Regions from separate parts of the Mesorhizobium sp. CA4 genome, predicted to be linked through region 1. Evidence: predicted binding sites of a transcription regulator. Region 1 holds the regulator's gene; each other region holds the start of a gene.

Region 1 (3,840 bases):
CCTTTAACGCCTCCGCGATGGATGGCTATGCCGTGCGCTCGGCCGATGTTGCCGCGGCGCCGGCGCGGCTCGAGGTCATAGGCATGGCGCCCGCCGGACGCGGTTTCTCCGGAGCCGTCGGAAAAGGCCAGGCCGTGCGCATCTTCACCGGCGCGCCACTGCCTGAAGGCGCCGACACCGTCGTCATCCAGGAAAACGTCCGCGATCTCGGCAATGGCAGGATCGAGGTGACGCAACCGACCGCGGAAGCACGCAATGTGCGCCGCCGCGGGCTCGACTTCGTTCAGGGCGACGTGCTGCTCGAAAAGGGCCGCGTGCTCGACGCGGCGGCCCTTTCGCTGGCGGCCTCGGCCAACCATTCTGCCTTGAACCTCGTGCGCCGGCCGCTGGTCGCGATCATCGCCACCGGCGATGAATTGCTGCCGCCGGGCAGCACGCTCGGCCCCGACCAGATCATTTCATCGAATGCTTATGGCGTTGCCGCCGCCGCCCAGTCGGTCGGCGCGCGCGTGCTCGATCTCGGCATCGCTGCCGACCGCAAGGAGGCCATCGCCACGCTGGTCCGGAAAGCGGTCGAGGCGAACGCCGACGTCATCGTCACGCTCGGCGGCGCCTCGGTCGGCGATCACGACCTGATCCACGACGTTCTGACCGGCGAAGGCATGAAGCTCGATTTCTGGAAGATCGCCATGCGCCCCGGCAAACCGCTGATGTTTGGCCGGCTTGGCAATATCCGCTGCATCGGCCTGCCCGGCAATCCGGTAGCCAGCATCGTCTGCTCGCAACTCTTCCTGAAGCCGCTGCTTGCCCGGCTCGGCGGCCGCGACCACCGGCAGGACCTGCGAGCGGCCCGGTTGGGCGCCGCGATGCAGGCCAACGACCTCAGGCAGGACTATGTGCGCGCCTCCGTGCGCGAGGAAGCCGGCGCCCTGGTCGCGACTCCCTTCGGCATCCAGGACTCCTCGATGCTCAGGACGCTCGCCGAGGCCAACGGCCTGATCGTGCGCGAGCCCTTCGCGCCGGCTGCAGAGACCGGCGCCGAATGCAGCGTGCTGATGTTACGCTGAACAAATCGTCAACAAATTCACTAAACTTTAAACGGTTGCGGAACACAACTGGAACAGATAGTGTTTGTTCTGGGTTTGTTTTCTGATTCTGGTTTCAGAACCCGTGGGGGCCGCCATGCTGACGCGCAAACAACATGAACTTCTGATGTTCATCCACGAAAGGCTGAAGGAAAGCGGGATTCCGCCGTCTTTCGACGAGATGAAGGAAGCGCTCGACCTCGCCTCCAAGTCCGGCATCCACCGGCTGATCACGGCGCTGGAGGAACGCGGCTTCATTCGCCGGCTGCCGAACCGGGCGCGCGCGCTGGAAGTGCTGCGCCTGCCCGATTCGATCGCCCCCGGCCTCAACGCGGCGAAGAAGTTTTCGCCGAGCGTCATTCAAGGCAGCCTGGGTCAGAACAATCTCAGCCGTCAGGTGAAGCCGGCGGCGCCGTCGCGCGCCCCGGCGCCGAGCAATGATGACGATGCCGGCTCTGCCGTGTCCATTCCGGTGATGGGCCGCATCGCCGCCGGCGTGCCGATCGACGCCATCCAGCACCAGACGCATTCGATCACGGTGCCGCCGGACATGATCGCCGGCGGCGAGCATTATGCGCTGGAGGTCAAGGGCGACTCGATGATCGAGGCCGGCATCTTCGACGGCGATACCGTCATCATCCGCAACGCCAACACGGCAAGCCCGGGCGAGATCGTGGTGGCACTGGTCGACGACCAGGAAGCGACGCTCAAGCGCTTCCGCCGCAAGGGTGCCTCGATCGCGCTGGAGGCGGCCAACCCCGCCTACGAAACCCGCATCTTCGGGCCGGATCGGGTGAAGGTGCAGGGCAAGCTTGTCGGGCTGATCCGCCGCTACTGATCCGATTGCGAAGGTTTCGCATCCGCCCGCTCAGGCTTTTGATAGGGCGGCAGTCCTCTTGCCTCGCGTGCGTATTTCCGCTGCTCGTGCCAGGGTCGGTATGGTTCTTCGACCGCGTAGCGAATAGTCGGCGGCGCGGTTGCCGATTGCAGATCGAAGAAAACAGCGGCGCTGCCGTCGCGCGCCAGTTGCCGCTTGGTGACGACAAGCACGCGCGGATCGCGGCAAGGATTGTAGGCCGTGGCGTCGTTGATGACGATGAGGTCGGCGAAGCCGCAGGCCGGCCGGGCGCTGTCGCGGTTTTCGGCGAGCGCGACGATGGCGCCGGACGGATGCCGGCCGATGCAGAGATCACCTGTGCAGTAGAAGGGCGAGCCGGGCGGCAGGTCGACGGGGTCGGCGATGTCCAGCGCATCTTGGGCGAACGTCTCCGGCGGCACGATGTCCTCGGCTCTCAACGCCCGTTTCCAGTTGTCGGTGGTGAACTCGTTGGAGCGTGCGCGATTGACGGCAAGCTCGCCGCCGCCGATCGGCATCGCCACCAGATGCGCGTCCTCCGAAATGAGCACATCCGGCGTGCGGACATGCGGAATGGCCAGCAGTGAGGCAAGCGCGAAGGGAACAGCGGCAAGCCTTAGCCAGGTGGTGGCCATCGTCGCGATGACCAGCGCGATCGTCGCCAGCAGCACCGACTGGATCGAGATCAGCCCGACGGCGTCGACCGGTGAGCGCTCGGAGATCCATGCCGAGATGGCGATCATTGCCGTCAGGCCTTTGCCCATCACATAGAGGAACGGCCCGTCGAAGCCGAAGGGCATGGCCAGCGCGCTCAACACCGCGAACGGCATGACGATCAGCGAGACGATCGGCATGACCGCCAGATTGGCGAGCAGGCTGAGTGGCGAGACGCGCTGAAAATGCCAGATCGCAAACAGCAATGTCGCGCTCCCCGCGATGAGCGACGTCACGGCGGCGCCGCCCACGCCAACCGCCAGTTTTCGCGACAGGAACCCGAGGAACGAACGCTTTGCCGGCGGCGCGATCGTTTTGCCGGCGCGATAGTCCGCAAAGCCGGCATAGGCGCCGACCAGGGCGGCGGTGGCGGCGAAGGACATCTGGAAGCTCGGGCCGACCACTTCGTGCGGCGAAACAAGGATAACGGCAATGGCCGAGATCGCCAGGTTGCGCATGGTGAGCGCCGCGCGATCGAAGAGCACGGCCGCGAGCATTACGGCGAGCATGATGAAGCTTCGTTCGGCCGCCACCACGATGCCGGAGATGACGAGGTAAGCGGCGATCGAGATCAGCGCGATTCCAGCGGCATATTTCTTCACCGGTCGGCGCGACGAGAAATCCGGAAACAGCGCGAAGGCGCCGCGTAAAAGCACCATGATCGTGCCGGCGACCAGCGCCATGTGAAGGCCGGAGATCGAGATGATGTGATAGATGCCTGTGCGCCGCATCGACTCGTTGATCGCTTCCGGAATGCCGGCGCGCACGCCGACGATGAGCGCCGCTGCGATCTCGCCCTCGGACCCGCCGATGCTGCTCCTGATGTGATCGGCGATCCCTTCGCGCGCGTTTTCGACTGCCGATGCGACGCGCGCTCCAAAGGGTGCCTCCACCGGCGCAATCAGCTTCGGATCGCCCAGGAAAAAGCCGCTGCCGCCGATGCCGGCAAAGTAGCTGTCGAAGGAAAAGTCGTAGCTGTCCGGCCGCACCGGGCCCGTCGGCGGCAGCAGCTTGGCATAGCCGGTCAGCATCGATCCGGCCGTCATGCCGGGCGGGATCCTGCGCGCTGACAGCCTGACGCGGTCCGGCGCGTAGCGCAGCTTCGGACGCTCCGTTGAAATCAGATCGATGGTGAGCCGGACGCGGCCGTTGGCCATCGCCTCGGCGACGACGAGGCGGCCCGTC
Region 2 (3,840 bases), on a different contig from region 1:
CGGCGCCGCCGCTTACTTCGGCTACCGCGCTTTCGTGCGCGAGGCCGAACGCGTGACGGCCAAGATCCGGCGCACCGAGAAACAGGCGGCGAACGGCACGATGGGAACGCTGGTCAAGGATCCGAAGACCGGCGAATACCGTCTGGCCAAGGACTGAAGCCATCTCGCCAGCAGCCGACATTCTGGAGCCCGGCACAGAGGTCCGGACGTGGCTTGCGCCGGCTAAGGTCAATCTGGCGCTGCATGTCACCGGACAGCGCTCCGACGGCTACCACCTCATCGACAGCCTTGCCGTCTTCACCCGCTTCGGCGACCGGCTCGAGATCGAGCCGGCGGAAGAGGACGAATTCTCCGTGTCCGGCCGCTATGCGGCCGGCCTGCCGCTCGACGACGGCAATCTGGTTGTGAAGGCACGTGACGCCTTGCGGCGGGAGGCTGGCGCGCGACATGCGCCGCCCGTCGCCATCAGGCTGGAGAAGAACCTGCCGATCGCCTCCGGCGTCGGCGGCGGCTCGAGTGACGCGGCGGCCGCGCTCAACGCCCTGACGCGGCTCTGGAAGCTCGATATCGACGATGGTTCGCTGGTCCGGATCGGGCTTTCGCTCGGCGCCGACCTGCCGATGTGCCTGAAATCGACGCCGCTGGTCGCGCGCGGCATCGGCGATGAGGTGTCGCCGCTCTCCGCATTTCCGGCGCTCGGCTTGGTGCTGATCAATCCGGGTATCGCGATCTCGACACCGGACGTGTTCAAGGCGCTCTCCAGCCGCGACAACGAGGCGCTGCCGCCGCTGCCGAAGCGCCTCGACTTTCACGCAATCCGCAACTGGCTGGAGGCGACGCGCAACGATCTCGAACCCGCCGCGCGTTCGATTGAACCTGCCATCGGCGAGGCGCTCAAGGCGCTCAAACGCGCCGACGCCGCGTTCGCGCGCATGTCCGGCTCGGGCGCCACATGCTTCGGCCTCTTCGAGACCGGCAATGTCGCCAAGCGCGCGGCGATCGCGATCCGCGCCCGCCATCCCGACTGGTTTGTCGCCGCGACGCGCAGCATGGAGGTGAGCGATGGCGAAGCTTGACGAAAGCCGGCCCTTCATTCCGGTGCGCATCGCCGTGCTGACCGTCTCCGACACGCGCAGCCTTGCCGACGACAGATCCGGCCAGACGCTGGCCGACCGCATCGCGGAAGCCGGCCATACGCTTGCCGCGCGCGATATCGTGACCGACGACCGCGACAAGATCCGCGACAAGGTGCTTGGCTGGTCGAAGGACGAAAACATCGACGTCGTCATCACCACCGGCGGCACCGGCTTCACCGGCCGCGACGTGACGCCGGAGGCGCTGGAGCCGATCTTCGAAAAGCGCATGGACGGCTTTTCGGAAGTCTTCCACCGCATCTCCTATGACAAGATCGGCACCTCGACGATCCAGAGCCGGGCGACCGGCGGCGTCGTCAACGCCACCTTCGTCTTCGTGCTGCCGGGCTCGCCCGGCGCCTGCAAGGACGCCTGGGACGGCATCATCAAGGCGCAGCTCGACTACCGGCACATGCCCTGCAACTTCGTCGAGATCATGCTGCGGCTGGACGAGCATCTTCGGCGCGGCGGCAAGCCTACCTCGTAAAGCACAGGCCTCACTTCGGCGGCGCTACCCAGATTTCGGCGTTCAACCGCCTGGTCGCCAGGCCGCGCGCCAGGGCTTCGGCGCTGCGCGCGCTCTTCGCCAAAGCCGCAGCCTGGCGCTTGCTGATGACAAGACCCTCGGCCAGCGCACGGTTGCCCGAAAAGACGCGGGCCAGGAAAGGCGTGCGATCGGCGCGGGCGCGCGCGAAGCGCGCCGGCATGGCCTGTTTTGCCGTGTGCGCGACGACCTCGTCGATCCAGCCTTCGGCAAGCCGGGCGCCGGGCTCCAGAAGCAGCAGCCAATCGCCCTTGGCCTGGCCGATACCCACGGCAATCCCGCCGGTCACATAATGACAGCCGGCATGCTCGGCCACCCGGTGCGTCTGGTCGGCGGAACCTTGATCGCAGACGATCACATCGCGCACCACGCCTTCGACCGCGCCGCCGACCAGCGAGGCGAGCGTACGGGCAAGACCCTCTTCGTCGTTCTTGGTTTCGATGAGAACGCTGAGCATTTTTAGCCGAATAGCGGATAGTGCGGCGATGCGCCAGTTGCGCGCCTCAAGCGAAAAAGTTCTTGCTTTGTTCCCATCGAGGAAATAGGAATAGTTTCATGAACAGAGCGATTCGACAGCCTGCTGACAGTCCCTGGGAGAGGGCGAAAATGGAACAGATCGTGCGCGCCGACATTGCCGCTTTCGGAGCAGGAAGAGCCGAAATGGCAAATGCAATGATCGAGCAGAGCGGCATGCGCGTGCGGCCCGACCGCAATCGCGGCCGCTCGGCCGGCATCAACCCGTCCGGCCGGTTCGAGCCGACCAGCCGTCATGTCTTTGACGACGGCTGGAACTCGCTGGAGGAGCTGCCGCCGTTCAAGACGGAAGTGCAGGTCGAAAAGCCGCGCACGATCATCACCCGCAACGAATCGCCCGACATTTCCTTCGACCGCTCGATCAATCCCTATCGCGGCTGCGAGCATGGCTGCGTCTACTGCTTCGCCAGGCCGACGCATGCCTTCATGGGCCTGTCGCCGGGGCTCGATTTCGAATCGAAGCTGTTCGCCAAGCCGGACGCGGTGCGCATGCTGGATAGGGAGTTGTCGAAACCGGGCTACCAGCCGCGCACCATCGCCATCGGCACCAACACCGATCCCTACCAGCCGATCGAGAAGCAGTACCGGATCATGCGCGAGATCCTGGAAGTGCTGGAGGCGCGCGGCCATCCGGTCGGCATCGTGACGAAGTCGGCGCTGGTGACGCGCGACATCGACATCCTGTCGCGCATGGCCGAGCGCGGCCTTGCAAAAGTGGCGCTGTCGGTGACGACGATGGACCGCATGCTGGCCAGAACCATGGAGCCGCGCGCGTCGACGCCAACGAAGCGGCTGGAGGCGATCAGGCAGCTTTCCGATGCCGGAATTCCGGCATCGGTGATGGTGGCGCCGATCATCCCGGGTCTCAACGATCCGGAGATGGAGCGCATCCTCGATTCGGCCAGAGCCGCAGGCGCCAGGGAGGCCGGCTACGTCATCCTGCGCCTGCCGCTCGAGGTGGCGCCGATCTTCAAGGATTGGCTGTTGCGGCATTATCCGGACCGCTACCGGCATGTGATGTCGCTGATCCGCTCGATGCGTGACGGCAAGGATTACGATTCCGAATGGGGCAAGCGCATGAAGGGCGCCGGTCCCTATGCCTGGCAGATCGGCCGGCGCTTCGAGATCGCCGCCAAGCGGCTCGGCCTCAATGTCGAGCGGCGGCAGCTCCGTACCGACCAATTCGTCGCAGGCTCCGGCGCCGGCGAGCAGCTGATGCTGCTTTGACGCCAGCACCGGCCATGACGGGCCGGCGCTAAGCACTTCCAGGCAAAGTGATTTTCCGTCTGGAATTGCCATTTGTTTCGAAATTCCGTCCGGCCCTTGTCCCCCGGCCGTGAGACGGTGCCTTCCCGGTCCGACGCCCCATCCGACCCGGAAGGACTTGCGGAGAATCGGAGCCGATGCGAACCTCGCCGCACCATGGCTCGCGCGCGTTCCGATTCTCCGCTTCTCTTTGAAATGGTCGAGAAGCCCGACTTCTCGATCGAGACGAAGGCGATGGCGGACGGGCTGTGGCCGGTTGCCGGCATGGACGAGGCAGGCCGCGGTCCACTCGCTGGTCCGGTGGTGGCTGCCGCGGTGGTGCTCAATCCCGCCAGTATCCCGGAAGGCCTCGACGATTCCAAA
Region 3 (3,840 bases), on a different contig from region 1:
CGCTCCAGCAAGCAGAAACGCAGCCAGCAGCCCGAGTGCCCCGCCCAAGACAAATGGCAGGTAACCTAGCAACAGCTTCTCCCGGCAGTGAACCAATTGATGGAAAACGTAACGTGATCGACGCTAAAGGCAAGTGTCCCGCTACGAAGGGCCTCTATGCCGCCGCCATGATCTCCGAATAGGTGCGGAAATCGACATTGCCGCCGGACAGGATGACGGCCACGCATTTGCCGGCAAGGTCGATCTCGCCGGACGCGAGCGCGGCAAACGCGACACAGCCGCCGGGCTCGACCACGAGCTTGAGATAAGCCATGGCGTCGCGCATCGCCTGGGCGGCGGCCTTGTCGGAGACGGCGATGGCGCCGGCGAGATTCCGGCGGTTGATCTCGAAGGTGATGGCGCCCGGCTCGGCGGTGAGCAGCGCATCGCATATCGAGCTGTGGCCGGGCTCGTTCGCGACCCTTTCGCCCTTGGCCAGCGAGCGGCGCGTGTCGTCGAAATGCTCGGGCTCGACCGCCCAGACTTGCGTGCGCGGCGAAGCGTCCATGACCGCGACGGAAATGCCGCTCGACAGGCCGCCGCCGCCGCAAGGGACGACGATGGCGTCGAGCGCCACGCCGAGCGCTTTCGCCTGCTTCATCAGCTCCAGGCCGATCGTACCCTGGCCGGCAATGATCGCCGGATCGTCGAAGGGCGGCACCAGCACCATGCCCTTCTCGATATAGGGGCGCACGACAGCCATGCGGTCGTCCTTGAAACGGTCGAACGGCACCACTTCGGCGCCCATCTTGCGGACATTGCCGACTTTCAGCGCCGGCGCGTCGGCCGGCATGGCGATGACCGCCTTGACGCCGAACATGGCGGCCGAAGCTGCCACGCCTTGCGCATGGTTGCCGGAAGAGAAGGCCACGACGCCACGGCCGCGCTCTTCCTCGCTGAGCGATGACAGCTTGTTGTAGGCGCCGCGGATCTTGAAGGAGCCGGTGCGCTGCAGCGTCTCGGGCTTGAACAGGATGCGGCCGCGATAGCGCTTGTTGAGCTCCGGCGATTCGATCAGCGGCGTTTCGACGATCAGGCCGGAAAGCCGCTCGGCGGCGGCGCGGATGTCGGAGATGCCGGGCAGGGTGGTCATGGGCGAGGGCCTTGCGAAGAACGGGATCGCCCATGGTGCACGCAAAAGGCCGCGGCGCGCCAACGAAAAAATGTCATGGTTACAAGGTTGGCGATGGTGGCGCCGTCCGCCTTCATCTTCGCCTATGGATGGCGAAAGCGAAGGCTTTGCCCTTTTCCTGGTGCCTGACCGGCTACTCGTCGCCTTCGACGACCCGCAGCCTGAGCTGACCCGTCTTTGAATCGGCCACCCGCGCGCCGGTTTCCGCCTTGGCGGGACCGCCGCGCGGCGCCTCGGCCTCGCCCTCGGCAAATTCCAGCGCCTCGATCTTCTGACCGCGCTTGGTCACCTTCGACGTCGAGACCAGGATGTCGTCTATGTCCCGCGCCGCCTGGCCGAAATGCGTCTGCAGCCGGCGCACCCGCTCGTCGACCCGCGCCACATCCTCCATCAGCCGGATGACCTCGCCCTGGATCAGATGCGCCTGCTCGCGCATGCGGGCGTCCTTCAGGATCGCCTGGATGACCTGGATCGACAGCATCAGCAGCGAGGGCGAGACGATGACGACGCGGGCGCGATGCGCCTTCTGCACCACCGCCTCGAAATTCTCGTGGATCTCGGCGAACACCGATTCCGACGGAACGAACATGAAGGCGGTGTCTTGGGTCTCGCCCTGGATCAGGTATTTTTCGGCGATATCGCGGATATGCACCTCGATGTCGCGCCGGAAAGCCTGCGCCGCCGCCTTCTGCATGTTCTCCCCCTCGGCGGCGCGGATGGCGTTCCACGCTTCCAGTGGGAATTTTGCGTCGATGGCGAGCATCGGCGCGCCGTTCGGCATCCGCACCAGGCAGTCGGGCCGGCTGCCGTTGGAGAGGCTGGCCTGGAATTCATAGGCGCCGTGCGGTAGACCGTCGGCGACGATCGCTTCCATGCGCGACTGGCCGAAGGCGCCGCGCGTCTGCTTGTTGGACAAGATCGCCTGCAGTTGCACGACCTGGCCGGCCAAGGACTGGATATTGCCCTGCGCGGTATCGATCACCGCCAGCCGCTCCTGCAGCTTGGCCAGGCTTTCATGCGTCGACTTGGTCTGCTCGGCCATGGTCTGGCCGAGGCGGCCGGTCATGGCGTCAAGCCGCTGTCCCAGAGACTGGGTGAGCTCGGCCTGCCGCGCCCCGAACACCTCGGCGATCGCGCCCATGCGCCCCTGCATCTCGGCCTGCGCCTGCATGATGTCGGCCATCCTCGCCTCGGCATCGCGGGCATGGTCGGCTGCTTCCGCAGCGGCCGCCGCGCGCGCCCCGGCCGCGCGCCACAAGGCGATGACAAGCGCCACGAACAGCGCAAGCAGAAGGATTGCGCCGAAAGCCAGCGCCTGGCCAAGCGTGATGGTCGTGGCGCCAAGCCGCGCGATGGGCTCGGAAAGGATCGAGGTCATGTCGTTCATTTGGACAGCATAACCGATTCGGCCGCGTGGCACAGATCAAAACGTGAACAGGCCAACGGTGCCCCGGTTGACGCTTGTCAAGCGAGGTCTTAGGTGAGACGCCATGTCGATCAAGCCGCTCATCATCCTTCCCGATCCCGTCCTGCGCCAGGTTTCCAAGCCGGTGGAGCGCGTCGATGCCGATTTGCGCAAGCTCGCCGACGACATGCTGGAAACCATGTATGACGCGCCCGGCATCGGCCTTGCGGCGATCCAGGTCGGCGTGCCGAGGCGGCTGTTGGTCATCGATCTCGCCAAGGAGGGTGAGCCGCCGGAGCCGCATGTCTTCATCAACCCGGAAATCCTCGAAAGCGCCGACCAGCGCTCGGTCTATGAGGAGGGCTGCCTGTCGATTCCCGATTATTATGCCGAGGTCGAGCGCCCGGCTTCGGTGCGCGTGAAATATCTCGACCGCGACGGCAAATTGCAGGAGATGCAGGCGGAAGGCCTGATGGCCACCTGCCTGCAGCACGAGATCGACCATCTCAACGGCGTGCTGTTCATCGACCATATATCGAAACTGAAGCGCGACATGGTGGTGCGGAAGTTCAAGAAGCTCGCCAAGGACAAGGCGCCGGGCAAGATGGTGGGCTAGAGGGGCATGCCCCTTCGCGCCATCTTCATGGGCACGCCGGATTTTTCCGTGCCGACCTTGCGCGCTATTGCCGAGGCCGGCCACGAGATCGCGGCCGTCTACACCCAGCCGCCGCGCGCTGGCGGCCGGCGCGGGCTGGAATTGACGCCCTCGCCGGTGCAGCGCGAGGCGGAGCGGTTGGGGCTTGAGGTGCGCACGCCGAAATCGCTGAAAAGCGAGGCCGAGCAGCAGGCCTTCGCCGCCTTGAAGGCCGATGTCGCTGTCGTCGTGGCTTACGGCCTGCTCCTGCCGAAGGCCGTTTTGGACGCGCCGAGGCTGGGCTGCCTCAACGGCCATGCCTCGCTTTTGCCACGCTGGCGTGGTGCAGCTCCGATCCAGCGCGCCATCATGGCCGGCGATACCGAGACCGGCATGATGGTCATGAAGATGGAAGAGGGTCTGGACACCGGACCGGTGGCTATGGTTGAAAAATGCGCCATCGGACCCGATATGACGGCCGGCGAATTGCATGATCGCCTGATGGTGCAGGGCGCATCGCTGATGGTCGAGGCGCTCGCGCAGTTGGGGATAAATTGTATGACATTTACCCCGCAGGCGGCGGAAGGGGTGACCTACGCCCAAAAGATCGATAAATCGGAGACACGCGTA

The links. The regulator LexA, encoded in region 1, represses DNA repair genes until DNA is damaged. The targets are predictions, from matches to a motif close to TGTTCNNNNTGTGTTCNG.
Region 2: the regulator LexA is predicted to act here: its motif matches at 2,192-2,209, upstream of LB528_RS28545 (PA0069 family radical SAM protein).
Region 3: the regulator LexA is predicted to act here: its motif matches at 2,591-2,608, upstream of LB528_RS22760 (DNA recombination protein RmuC).

What each region holds. Positions count from the first base shown of each region.
Region 1 is NZ_JAIUHK010000009.1:61,916-65,755, forward strand. Features, by position in the region: gene glp (gephyrin-like molybdotransferase Glp) at 1-1,067, shown strand, start outside; gene lexA (transcriptional repressor LexA) at 1,183-1,923, shown strand; gene LB528_RS09840 (ComEC/Rec2 family competence protein) at 1,917-3,840, opposite strand, start outside.
Region 2 is NZ_JAIUHK010000056.1:16,956-20,795, reverse strand. Features, by position in the region: gene LB528_RS28565 (membrane protein) at 1-157, shown strand, start outside; gene LB528_RS28560 (4-(cytidine 5'-diphospho)-2-C-methyl-D-erythritol kinase) at 183-1,076, shown strand; gene moaB (molybdenum cofactor biosynthesis protein B) at 1,063-1,620, shown strand; gene LB528_RS28550 (glycosyltransferase family 2 protein) at 1,631-2,134, opposite strand; gene LB528_RS28545 (PA0069 family radical SAM protein) at 2,284-3,438, shown strand; gene LB528_RS28540 (ribonuclease HII) at 3,634-3,840, shown strand, end outside.
Region 3 is NZ_JAIUHK010000031.1:29,926-33,765, forward strand. Features, by position in the region: gene LB528_RS22750 (hypothetical protein) at 1-72, opposite strand, end outside; gene LB528_RS22755 (threonine/serine dehydratase) at 155-1,132, opposite strand; gene LB528_RS22760 (DNA recombination protein RmuC) at 1,305-2,558, opposite strand; gene def (peptide deformylase) at 2,662-3,192, shown strand; gene fmt (methionyl-tRNA formyltransferase) at 3,199-3,840, shown strand, end outside.